3 regions of the Gorillibacterium sp. sgz306347 genome follow, and region 1 is predicted to be linked to each of the others. Evidence: predicted binding sites of a transcription regulator. Region 1 holds the regulator's gene; each other region holds the start of a gene.

Region 1 (4,088 bases):
CCACAGCAGCGTGTCATCCAAATCGAATAAAACCGCTTTGATGGCCATCCTAATCCCCCGACTTTCCGAATTATCCTTACATTTCGTTCAGTTTGATATCGTTCCGGACGGCGAACTCGCGCAGCGCGTTCGAAACCTCCGCCACCGGGAACCGGTGAATAAACTTCGTAAAGGTCCAGGCTTTGCGCTTCACCTTCATCTGGATGACGAGGCCGCTTTTCATCAGCCGGATCTCCTCAATCTCGTGGGCGTATGCCGTTTGAAACCCGGTGAACCGGCGGGCGGTCAGCGAGTTCCTGCCGACTGACAGCGTCGGCCGGTTGATCACGAGCAGCAGGAGCGCCAAAGCGACGTAAACCGCAAACCAGATCCAGGCGCTTTGCGTCATGTTTCCGGCGGAATAGGTCAGCCAGAGATTGACGACGGTCATGAAAATCAGAAAGATGGGAAGAATCCAGTAGCGCCCTTTATAGGTGATTTGATTTTCCTTGGTGACGGTTCCCAAAGGAGCAAGCCCGTCCTTCTTGCGTTTCTTGTTGATGTCTTTCTGGTTCTTCTCAACCATGCGCTCCCATTTACGGGACATTGTTTTCTTCATCCTCTACGAATTTGATGGATTCCAGCTGATATTTCAAGGACCGCTTGAACGCTTCAATGTATACTTTGCGGAGCTCGTTGCGTTCCTCCAGCTCCTCGTCGGTCAGACCGGTCGACTTGGCCTTGCGGGCAAGCTCGTTGATCCGGGCAACCGTTTCATCCATGTTCATGTTTCAGCCTCCCGTGTTGCGTTATCCCTTCTACTTTGCCATTCGCCCGAAAGGTTGTCAAGGCAATCCGGCCGAATGAATGGGACGCAAATGCAAAGAAGCACACGGCTTTCGGGCCATCCGGCGGATGACGGCAAAACCGGTGCTCCTGTATGTGAATAGCCTGTTGAAATGGACTTAATTGGACGGGGGCAAGGCAAGAATTTGACCCACTTGAAGCTGCGGGCTTTCCAGATCATTGCAGCTCATCAATTGATCGATATAGCGAGACATTCCCACGCCGTTGCGGTGTTCTCTCGCAATGCTCCACAGCGTATCCCCGGGTCCGACATCGATCAGCTTTACGGATGCTTTCTCTTCCAGGTTTATCGCAACAGAGGAGTCCGAACCTGTGTTCGTCCCCTTGGCAGAATCTACTCCTACCGCATAAGCTTTAAGCAAAAAGCCGGAGAAAAAGGTCACCGCTACGAGCATAGCGAAAACTACAGCCATCAGTTTATACTTGGGTCCAGCGGTCAAGCGGCGGGAAAAATCCGGCTTGGCAGCCGGCATATTCATCTTTTGTTTACCGGTATTTTCATTATGTAAACTACTCGTCCGATTATTGCCCCAATAAACGATGACCGAATTCATATCAAGCCCTCCCAAACATTTGTTCTGCTTTTACTATAAAGCGAACATACGTTCATGTCAACAGAAAAAGCGAACAAATGTTTGTTCTTGTGCGAACGGACTCGAACTTATGTTTGTACGAACTCCGGTTCTATGTTATAATTTGCTTACATTTCCTATGATGGAGTGATTCAATTGACGAAATTATCCGGCCGCCAGCAGGCCATTCTTGAATTTATCCGCAACGAAGTCCGGGTAAAGGGATATCCGCCTTCCGTCCGGGAGATTGGGGAAGCCGTCGGTCTCGCTTCCAGCTCCACGGTACACGGTCACCTGGACCGCCTGGAAAAGAAAGGCCTGATTCGCCGCGACCCGACCAAACCCCGGGCCATCGAGCTGCTTGGCGGCGGAGAAGAGACCGAAACGGTGTTCTCCTTTGCCGTATCCCGCGTTCCGCTGATCGGCAAAGTGACGGCCGGCATGCCCATTACTGCAACCGAGAATATCGAAGACTATTTCCCTCTCCCCTCTCATTATGTCGGGGACCATACCGTCTTTATGCTGACGGTCGAAGGCGACAGCATGATCAACGCCGGCATCCACAGCGGCGACTATGTGATCGTTCGCCAGCAGCAAACCGCCAACAACGGCGACATTGTCGTTGCCATGACGGAAGACGATGAAGCAACGGTTAAAACCTTCTATAAGGAACGGGACCACATCCGGCTGCAGCCGCAGAACGATACGATGGCCCCCATTATTCTTCCCAACGTATCCATTCTCGGCAAGGTTGTCGGCGTATTCCGGGATATTCATTAATCCATTCCGGGTACGGCATAGCAAAACCCTCGCGTCCATCCGGCGCGAGGGTTTTGCTTTGTTCCTTTGGTTTTCAACCGTCTCTGTCAGCGCGCTTCCCTCAGGTCCTTGACCCGGACATTGGCGCTGAACAGCGAGCCTTCGCTGCTGACCTTGAAGGAGGGGTATCGCTCCTCCGCCTCCAGCCGCATCGTTTCGTCAAACTGCCCTTGCTGCTGCCGGTCCACGTAGAAGAGAAAAGGATCGTCCTGCACCTTGATGTCGGTGCTATTCGGAGCATCCAGCAGCTGGAGCACGAGCACGCCATTGCAGCCGCAATCTTCGGTGTCGTAATACAGCTTGAAGCAGCCTTTTCCGCCGCCCAGATGCTCCCTTAACCGGTTCTCCGTCAGCTCGTTCAGCGTGATCTTCATGCTTTGCTCCTCCTCCCGTTCCCGATCCTACAGGAAAAGCTTTACTTCCCCGTTTTCTTCCTTCACCACATAGGTCTGCACTTGCCCCTGATCGGGCGCTTGAACAAGACCTGTGGCCAAATCGATTTTCCAATCGTAAAGCGGATCATAAATGTACCGGCCGGAAACAATGGCTTCCGTCAAGGTGCCGCCTTTCGGATGCGGACTGGCATTGTCGATGGCGAACAGCTCCTTGTCGGAGGTGCGGAAAACCGCCAAAACCCGGTCCTCCACCTGCACCGTTCTCCCGATCCGGGACGGAAACGCCTCGCTTTTGCCGATGAAAATGCCGTTTGCCTGCTGCGTCATGAGCCTGAAGCACTCCCTTCTATGATTACCCGGCCTGCCGGACCGGAATCCTCAAAGCTGCGGTTGAACCACTTCAAAATATGCCGACCGGGCTTTATCGTCGGCCAGTACCTTTTTCCACGGGTCCTCTACTTTCTGCAGCGCGAACTCAATGCGCGCTTTCAGGGCTGCGCGGTTGTCGGTGTCTTCCACGACCGCCTGCTTGATCGCGTCCAGACCGATCCGTTCCACCCATTCCGAGGTCCGCTCCAGATACTTGCCGGTCTCCCGGTAATGCTGCATGACGGCTGCCACTACGTCCACCAGTTCACCGTCCGTCTTCACCTTGCACAAGGAATCGGCCAATCGGGGCTTGATGCCCCCGTTGCCGCCGACAAAGATTTCCCAGCCGCCGTCGTTGCCGACGATTCCGATGTCTTTGGTGCACGATTCCGCACAGTTCCGCGGGCAGGCGTTAACCGCCATTTTGAACTTCGCCGGGAAGTCCAGCCGTTCAAACTTGCGTTCCAGCAGCTCGCCCATGGCCATGGAGTCCACCGTACCGAACCGGCACAAAGGCGCGCCGACGCATGTTTTCACCGTGCGCAGCGATTTGGCATAGGCATAGCCGGAAGGCATATCCAGCTCCTCCCACACCTTCGGCAGATCCTCCTTGCGGACGCCGACCAGGTCGAGGCGCTGTCCTCCTGTTACCTTAACCACTTTGATGTTGTATTTCAAGGATACGTCGGCAATTTTCTTCAAATCCTCCGGCGTTGTAACCCCGCCGTACATCCGGGGAACGACGGTATACGTGCCGTCCTTCTGAATGTTGGCGTTCAGGCGTTCGTTGACGAAACGGGATTCCTTTTCGTCCACATACGTGTCGGGATAGAGCATGGTCAGATAATAGTTCAGCGCCGGACGGCATTTGGAGCAGCCCTCTTCGTTTTTCCAGCCGAGGCCGCGCATGGCTTCGCGGATCGTCCTGAAGCCTTGGCCGCGAATCCCTTCAACCACTTCGTCCCGGTTCAGGGTCGTGCAGTCGCAGATGCCCTGCTTTGCGGCAGCGCTGAAGCCGTCGCCGAGAACATACTGCAAAATCTGTTCGACTACCGGCTTGCAGCCTCCGCAGGAGCGCGTCGCGCCG
Region 2 (4,088 bases), on a different contig from region 1:
CACCGTTGTACATGCCGCGGATCTGCGGCAGCGTAACGTGCGATTCGTCCACGACGACCAGCATATCGTCGGGGAAATAATCGAACAGCGTGTAAGGTGTCGCACCGCGCTCGCGGAAAGTGAGTGGCCCGGAATAGTTCTCGATCCCGGAGCAAAAGCCCATTTCCAGCATCATTTCAATGTCGTACCGCGTCCGCTGCTCCAGCCGCTGGGCTTCAAGCAGCTTGCCGAGACCGCGCAGCTCCTCCAGCCGCTCTTCCAGCTCGCGCTCGATGTTCACGACGGCCCGCTTCAACGAATCCTCGGCTGTTACAAAGTGGGAAGCCGGAAAGATGGAAATGTGTTCGCGTTCTCCGACGATTTCACCGGTCAACACGTCGATTTCCGTGATCCGCTCGATCTCGTCCCCGAACAGCTCGACGCGAACGGCGTGCTCTCCGCGGGAGGCGGGGAAAATCTCGACCACATCTCCCCGCACCCGGAACGTGCCGCGTACGAAGTTAATGTCGTTGCGCTGGTACTGGATGTCCACCAGCCGGTGCAAAATCTCGTTGCGCGGCTTCTCCATGCCGACCCGAAGAGACATGCGGAGATCCCGGTACTCCATCGGAGAACCGAGACCGTAGATGCAGGAGACGCTGGCCACGATGATGACATCCCGCCGCTCGAAAAGCGAGCTGGTGGCGGAGTGGCGGAGCTTGTCGATTTCCTCGTTGATGCTGGAGTCTTTCTCAATATAGGTATCGGAAGAGGCGATGTATGCTTCCGGTTGATAGTAATCGTAGTAGCTGACGAAGTAGTCGACCGAGTTGTTGGGGAAAAACTCTTTAAATTCGCTGGCGAGCTGCGCCGCCAGAGTCTTGTTGTGGGCGATGACCAGCGTCGGCCGGTTCAGCTTCGCGATCGTTTGGGCGATCGTGAACGTCTTCCCCGTACCGGTCGCACCGAGCAGCGTCTGATGCCGCTTGCCGGACCGCACGCCCTCCACAAGCTCGTCGATGGCTTTGGGCTGGTCCCCTTGAGGCGAAAATTCGGACTTCAGCTCGAACGTCTTGTCGCTCATGATAATGTTGCTCATTGCTTTAACCACCTGCCGATCTAGGAATTCCTCTAACATTTTCCACTTGGGAATCCGATAACTTAACTAACCGTCGAACAGGAAAATAAGAATACATGTTCGATCCATTATACCTTATTTTCCTTCCGCGTTGCAATCTGGCCTTTCATTAAGTGAACGCGGGTACATATCTTACTCTCGAGAACTGGAGTGGACATTGTGGACATTACTACAATTATTGGTCTTCTTTTGGGTCTTCTATCCTTGGTTGGCGGATTTATGCTGGAAGGCGGGCACGTCGAATCCCTGATGATTTACACCGCCGCCATCATTGTGTTCGGCGGCACCTTCGGCGCCGTCATCGTCAGCTTTCCGCTTTCCCATCTCAAAGAGCTTCCCAGCGCCTTCCGCATGGCTTTTGTGGAAAAGAAACGCGACCAGCGCCGGATCATCGAGGAGATCGTCGACATGGCGACCATCGCCCGCCGGGAAGGCGTTCTCGCTTTGGAGCAGCGTGCCCAGGAGCACAAGAACCCGTTTCTGAAGGAAGGGCTGCTGATGGTGGTCGACGGCACCGACCCCGAGTTAACCCGCCAGATTCTGGAGCTGGAAATGGACGCGCTGGAAACAAAGCATGACGGGTACGCCAAAATATTCGAATCCGCCGGCGGCTATGCCCCGACCATCGGGATTATCGGGACGGTGCTCGGTCTGATCCACGTGCTCGGCAACCTGGAGGACCCCGACACGCTCGGACCGAAAATCGCCGTCGCCTTTGCCGCCACCTTGTACGGCGTCGCGAGCGCAAACATCATTTACCTGCCGATAGCCTCCAAAATCAAAATGCGCAGCAAGGAAGCCATTTCCGATAGGGAGCTGATGCTGGAAGGCATCCTCGCCCTGCAGGCGGGCGAAAATCCGCAGCTGATCAAGAAAAAACTGAATTCCTTCCTCCACGACAAGGCCAGAAACAAAAATGAAGCGGGAGCGAGGGCGGAAGCCAATGTCGAGGCGGTCTAGAAAAAGGAAAGAGGCGTCGCACGAAAATCACGAGCGCTGGCTGGTCACTTACTCCGACTTGATCACGCTCCTGCTGGTCTTTTTTGTCGTCATGTATTCCATGAGCAAGGTCGACGTCAGCAAGTACGAGCAATTGTCGCAATCGCTCAGCTTTCAGTTTAACGGCTCGGAGTCCGTGGTCGCGAAAGGAGGCGGCGGTTCCGGCATCATCGGGACTGTAAATCCGGTCCAGGCGGAAGTGAAACCGGAGGAGCCTCAAAGCGACAAGGACAAGCCCAACGTAAACGAGAAGGACGGCGAAGCCGACGCCAAAAAAGAGCAAGACCTTCAGGACCTGCTGAAAACCATTACCCACTATATCCAGGAAAATAACCTGGAGGCTACCGTCTCCGCCGTAGACAGCCAAAGAGGGATTGCGGTTACTCTGAAGGACTACTTCCTGTTTGATCTGGGGCGGGCCGATCTGAAGCCCGGCGCATACCCTGTTTTGGACAAGCTCGCCAGTTTATTCCCGACACTGGACGCGCAGATCAGCATCGAAGGGCATACGGACAACCTGCCGCTCACGAACGGGGCGCTCTACAAGGACAACTGGCGGCTGTCGTCCGAGCGTTCCCTCTCGGTTCTGCGCTATTTCACGGAGCAAAAGCATCTGCCGCTCAAAACCTTCCAGTCCGTCGCCCACGCCGATACGCAGCCGGTAGCGCCCAATGACACCGAAGCGAACCGGCAGAAAAACCGGCGCGTGGAGATCATCGTTTTGCGCGACCTGCCGAAGCAAGACAACGAATCTCTGCCGCCGGGTTCTCCTTAAAAATCATCGAACGGATATAGGCGAATATAAAAGAGGGAGCTCCTTCAAGTCATTTCGGACGACTTGGGGACTCCCTTTTTCAATCCGTTAAAACTGATCCTTGTACTCCTTGACGACCCACTCGCCCTTCCTTTTTTCTACCGTAAACTGGGCCAACCCGACATAATCTTTCCCAATCGGACGAGGATACAAGCTGGATTTCTCTTTGGCTTCGCCCGGAAGCTCGTAATAATTCGCCTCAATCACATAAGCATGCTCCGGCGTCTCCCCTAAAGAGTGCAGGCTCAGAACGACCCGGTTGTTTTTCAAAACAGGCAGCCCGTTATTCTCCGAAACCCGATTCTCCCGCATCCAGGCTTTGATTGTTTCCATCATGGTCGCTTCCTCTTCCGTTTGCGCTTGCAGAACGGGCAGAGAAGGCGCCACCTCTTTTAAAACACTCTCCATCTCCCTGTCATACTGGGTCATCATATTTTGATACCCGGACAGCAATTCTTCCGATCTTTCGTGTTCCCGATCTTGGGTTTTGAGTGCCGTTAATTCCGAACGCAGGGAATGTATGCGGGTTTGCTGGTAATAAACCATCGTCCCTGCGCCGATGAGCAAAAGCAGAATAATCACGGTGTACCTTTTTTTCCTCATAAAATAGCCCCCTTCTGTCAAAAAATCAAACGCAACACTGTTCCAGTTTCTTCATTATAGCAGGTTATGTGGAAAGTTTTCCGTTTTGAGGTGAGGGTTTATCCATGCTACATTCTGAATGCGGAAATGGCGGAACGATAAAAGGCCTCCTTTCCTCAACGGGAGGACAGGAGGCCTGTTTCATTCCAAATGCATGCTTTGAAGCCGGTGATCGCTTGCAAGCCATACGTACGGTACGCTGCGTTACGCTTCAAACCCGCCCGTCCGCCGGTTCGGCCGGACGCCCATCCATTTGCGGCGAACGTATGCCGTGAAGGGAAACGGCTTCTCTTCCAGGAAAAACGGCGTCCGGTCGTCGGGCGCAAGAATCAGCCCCAGCTGATGATGCTCGTCCTCGTAAAGCGCGCGGCTGACAAACTTGCTCTGTCCTTCCAGGTTGAGCACCTCCAGCTTGCAAAAAGCGGGGTTCAGCCGCAGCGCCAGGTGCAGCTCCTCTTTCGTCGCTACCCGCTCTCCGTTCACCTTGTGTACGGTTTCGCCGGGCACGAGCCCGAC
Region 3 (4,088 bases), on a different contig from region 1:
TGAGCAGGGCGTCCCGCACGCCGAACAAAGCCGGAACGGAATGCAGGCCGTTCGCCCGGTCGAACTGGACATCCTGCGAGCCGTAGATGATGTCGAAGCCCGCCACCCAGAACATGTTCGCGCCGGCCATGAAGATCGGCGTCCACGCGAACTCCCCGGTAATCGCCAGCCAGGCGCCCACCGGGGCGATTGAGCAGGTGAAGCCGAGAATCAGGTGGCAGAAGGCGGTAAACCGCTTCGTGTACGAATAGATCGTCATAAAAAACACGGCGGGCAGCACGAGAATCGCGCACAAGGGATTGAGCAGCAGGGCCGCAGCCACCGTGATGACAAAGCAGACGCAGGCGAGCAGCAGCGCCTCCCTTCTGCCGACTTCGCCCCGGGGAATTTGCCGCCCCGCCGTGCGCGGGTTTTTTTTGTCAATTTCCGCGTCGATCACCCGGTTCAGCGCATTGGCGCCGGTCCGCGCTGCGAGCAGCGTGACCAGGATGATCGCCAGCGTCCGCCACGAAGGAATGCCGTCCGCCGCCAGCAGCATGGACACAATCGCAAACGCAAACGAAAAGATGGTGTGCTGAAACATGACCAGAACGCCGTAATCATGCACCTTTTTGTACGATTTAATCAATAACTCCATGCTCTTCTTCCCACCATTACTCCGTAATCCCATGCTTCCCGACCAGGTCCTTTATCGTGCTCCGGGCCGCTTCGGCTTCCGGCATCGGGAAGATCGGCCACACATGCATCATGTCGGGGTATTCGAAATAGTCGACCTCCGTGCCGCCGCCGGCCAGCTTGTCCCGCAGCAGGCGGGCGTCCGGCAGCAAAATATCGGCCGTGCCGATAAACACCGCCGTCGGCGGCAGCCCGTCCATCGGGCCGTACAGCGGACTGACCAGCGGATCGCCGAGCGGCCGCCCGCCGGCGTAAAGCCGACCGACCTCGGCCAGCCCTTCCGGCAGCAGAAACACGTCCCGCTCCGGGATGCCGAGCGCCGCGATTTGCGGGTTGTCCGTCGCCAGGTCCACCCAGGGCGATAGCAGAATCAGCCGGTCGGGGGCAAGCGGGGTACCCTTGAACTGCTGGGCGAGCAGAAGGGCCATCGCCGCCCCCGCCGAATCCCCGGCCAAAATGACCGGCCCTTCCGTACGGCCGCGCAGAAATGCATAAAAGCCCTTCATCAGAAGGGACATCTCTTCCGCGTTCGCCGCAGGCAGGGTCGGATAATTGGGCACCGTCACCCGAAAGCCGGTCAGCTCCGACAGCGCGCGGGCGAAGCCGAAATGCGGGGGAAGAATTTCTTCTATATAAGCGCCGCCGTGAAAATAAAGCAGCGACCCCTGCACGTTTCCATGCCCCGTCGTAAAATAATCCATTTCCCATGCGTCATCGTTCACAAAGGTTTCCGTGACAAATCCGGGCTGCTCCCGGTTCAGCGCGGGATAAGGAAGCAAGGTGGCCAGATAACTGCGAATGGCGTCCGGGCTCTCCCATTTCTCGTTGAACTTCTCTTCTCTCAGCTGTCGTTTGATCTCCGCACTTTCCAGGCTTGCCACGTGGTTCATCACTCTTTTTTAGTAGGGTTTCTCTCAGTATATGGGCTTAAGCCTCCGATTACAAACCTCTCATTTGAAAAATCCCCGAATTTTGTCATGACCTAGCGAAAAAAATCACAAGAAAAAAGCACCGCTCGCGGTGCCTTTTCCGTGAAACCGTTTCAATTCCTTTGCTGCAGCGCGAGCCGGATGCCAAGTCCCAAATACAGGGTGCCGACGGCTTTTCCCTGCCAGCGGGCAAAGCCCCGGTGCCGGGTCAACCAGCCCGCGAGGGAGCCGGCGATCAAAGCCACCATCAGGGTGTACAGCAGGCTCAGCACCACGAACGTGACGCCGAGCACAACAAGCTGGGCCGTGACGTTTCCCTTTTCCGGATGAACGAACTGCGGCAGGAATGAGAGGAAAAAGAGCGCCGTCTTCGGGTTCAGCACCTCGGTCAAAACGGCCTGGCGGACGGTTTTTCCCGGCTCCGCCTTGCGGGCGGCCGGCAGATCGAACGGCCCCGTCCGTTCCAGGAAGGCCCGGACGCCCAGGTAAACCAGGTAAAGCGCACCCATGTATTTGATGATCTCAAACGCCAGCGCCGAGGTCATCAGAATGGCCGAAAGGCCCAGCACGGAGGCCATCGTGTGAATAAAGTCTCCTCCGGCGATTCCGATCGCGGTGTAGACGCCGCTGCGTCTGCCGCCGCTCACGCTTTGACCCAGCGTCAGCATCACCGCGGGGCCCGGAATCAAAAACAACGTCAATACAACCGCCAAAAAAGCAAGCATGCCCCCACCCGGATTCCTGTAAGATTTCTTCCATTTTACTGAATTTCATCCGCTTCATCCACATCATCTCGATAAAGCAGACAAGAACATATGTTCTGTGGTACACTTTTGGAAAAGGAGGGGTTGCGGGTGGAACTGATCGACAAACTGGCCATCTTGACGGATTCGGCCAAATACGATGTGGCCTGCACGTCCAGCGGCTCGGACCGGGCCGGCAAGGCGGGCAGCCTGGGCAGCGCGACGCCGGTGGGCATCTGCCACAGCTTCTCGGCGGACGGCCGCTGCATCTCCCTTTTAAAGGTGCTGATGACGAATTACTGCGTGTATGACTGCGCCTACTGCGTCAACCGGAAATCGAACGATACGCGGAGGGCCGCTTTTACGCCGCGGGAGCTCGCCGATTTGACCATTCAATTTTACCGCCGCAATTACATAGAAGGGCTGTTTCTCAGCTCGGGGATCATGCGGGACCCCGACTACACCACCGAACGGCTGATCAAAACGCTGGAGCTGCTGCGGGAGGAGTACCGGTTCAACGGCTACATCCACGTCAAAGCGATACCCGGCGCGGACAGCGCCCTGCTGAGCCGGCTCGGGATGCTGGCCGACCGGATGAGCGTCAACATCGAGCTCCCCTCCCGGGAGAGCCTGACGCTGCTCGCGCCCGACAAATCGAAGGAATCGATTCTGCGCCCGATGGGCCTCATCCGGGAGAAGATCCGGGAGACGAGCACCGAGCTGGTCAAATACAGGCACGCGCCCAAATTCGCCCCCGCCGGGCAGAGTACGCAGCTGATCGTAGGCGCAACGCCGGACACGGACTACAAGATCCTCAACCTTACGGAGGGACTGTACCGCAACTACAAGCTGAAGCGGGTGTTTTTCTCGGCTTACATGCCGGTGGTGGAGCATTCGCTGCTGCCGACGCCGGACATCAAGCCGCCGCTTTTGCGCGAGCACCGGCTGTACCAGGCGGATTGGCTGCTGCGGTTTTACGGCTTTGAAGCGAAGGAGCTGCTGGACGAGCGCAACCCGAATTTCAACCCGCTCCTCGATCCCAAATGCAACTGGGCGATTCATCACATGGAGCAGTTCCCGGTCGAGATCAACCGGGCGCCCTACGAGATGCTGCTGCGCGTTCCCGGCATCGGGGTGCGGAGCGCAAAGCGCATCCTGGCGGCGCGCCGGGCCGGAACGCTTGATTTTCCGGCGCTGAAGAAGCTTGGCGTCGTGCTCAAGCGCGCGCAGTATTTCATCACGTGCAAAGGCAAGCCGCTGGAGGGCCTGCGCGTCAAGGAGAGCACCGTTCTGCGCGCGCTCGTCTCCGAACAGGGCCTGCGGATGCTGGAACGGCCGCAGCATGAGCAGATGACGTTTTTCGACGACCCTGCGCTGATGAAGGAGAATGTGATCCAATGCCTTACCGGACAGATATAGCCTACGAATATGACGGCAGCTTTGAAGGCTGGCTGTGCTGTGTGTTTGAAAGCTACCGGCGGAAGGAAATCCCGCTTGCCATCCGCACGCGGGAGGACGAACCCGAGCTGCATCTGTACCCCGTCCGCCCGATCGCAACCGATCCCGCGAAGGCGGACCGGGTTTACCGGTCGATCCCGGGCAAACTATCGGCCGAAGCGCTCGAGCTGGTGGAGCGGGGATGGCTGGCGGACGTCGCGGAGCGAGAGCTTTTGCTGCTGCGTTTCCTCCGCCTGGGCTTTACGCACGGACGCAGGGTCATGGACATGCTCGCGGACGACAC

What was found. Region 1 encodes LexA, which represses DNA repair genes until DNA is damaged. Its sites were predicted from a motif close to CGAACATATGTTCG; they were not measured.
Region 2: a site for LexA is predicted at 1,167-1,180, ahead of uvrB (excinuclease ABC subunit UvrB). Genes of this name have one in related genera too.
Region 3: a site for LexA is predicted at 2,413-2,426, ahead of AC6I6H_RS17920 (putative DNA modification/repair radical SAM protein). Genes of this name have one in related genera too.

What each region holds. Positions count from the first base shown of each region.
Region 1 is NZ_JCAPET010000006.1:113,083-117,170, forward strand. Features, by position in the region: gene AC6I6H_RS05540 (HAD family hydrolase) at 1-48, opposite strand, end outside; gene AC6I6H_RS05545 (hypothetical protein) at 77-586, opposite strand; gene AC6I6H_RS05550 (DUF896 domain-containing protein) at 576-767, opposite strand; gene AC6I6H_RS05555 (LysM peptidoglycan-binding domain-containing protein) at 945-1,400, opposite strand; gene lexA (transcriptional repressor LexA) at 1,575-2,198, shown strand; gene AC6I6H_RS05565 (iron-sulfur cluster biosynthesis family protein) at 2,285-2,611, opposite strand; gene nirD (nitrite reductase small subunit NirD) at 2,639-2,959, opposite strand; gene nirB (nitrite reductase large subunit NirB) at 3,011-4,088, opposite strand, start outside.
Region 2 is NZ_JCAPET010000014.1:92,753-96,840, reverse strand. Features, by position in the region: gene uvrB (excinuclease ABC subunit UvrB) at 1-1,078, opposite strand, end outside; gene AC6I6H_RS10030 (flagellar motor protein) at 1,277-2,077, shown strand; gene AC6I6H_RS10025 (flagellar motor protein MotB) at 2,061-2,891, shown strand; gene AC6I6H_RS10020 (hypothetical protein) at 2,979-3,533, opposite strand; gene AC6I6H_RS10015 (PDZ domain-containing protein) at 3,777-4,088, opposite strand, start outside.
Region 3 is NZ_JCAPET010000040.1:19,726-23,813, forward strand. Features, by position in the region: gene AC6I6H_RS17905 (4-hydroxybenzoate octaprenyltransferase) at 1-637, opposite strand, end outside; gene AC6I6H_RS17910 (alpha/beta hydrolase fold domain-containing protein) at 654-1,556, opposite strand; gene AC6I6H_RS17915 (LysE family translocator) at 1,718-2,329, opposite strand; gene AC6I6H_RS17920 (putative DNA modification/repair radical SAM protein) at 2,459-3,766, shown strand; gene AC6I6H_RS17925 (TIGR03915 family putative DNA repair protein) at 3,745-4,088, shown strand, end outside.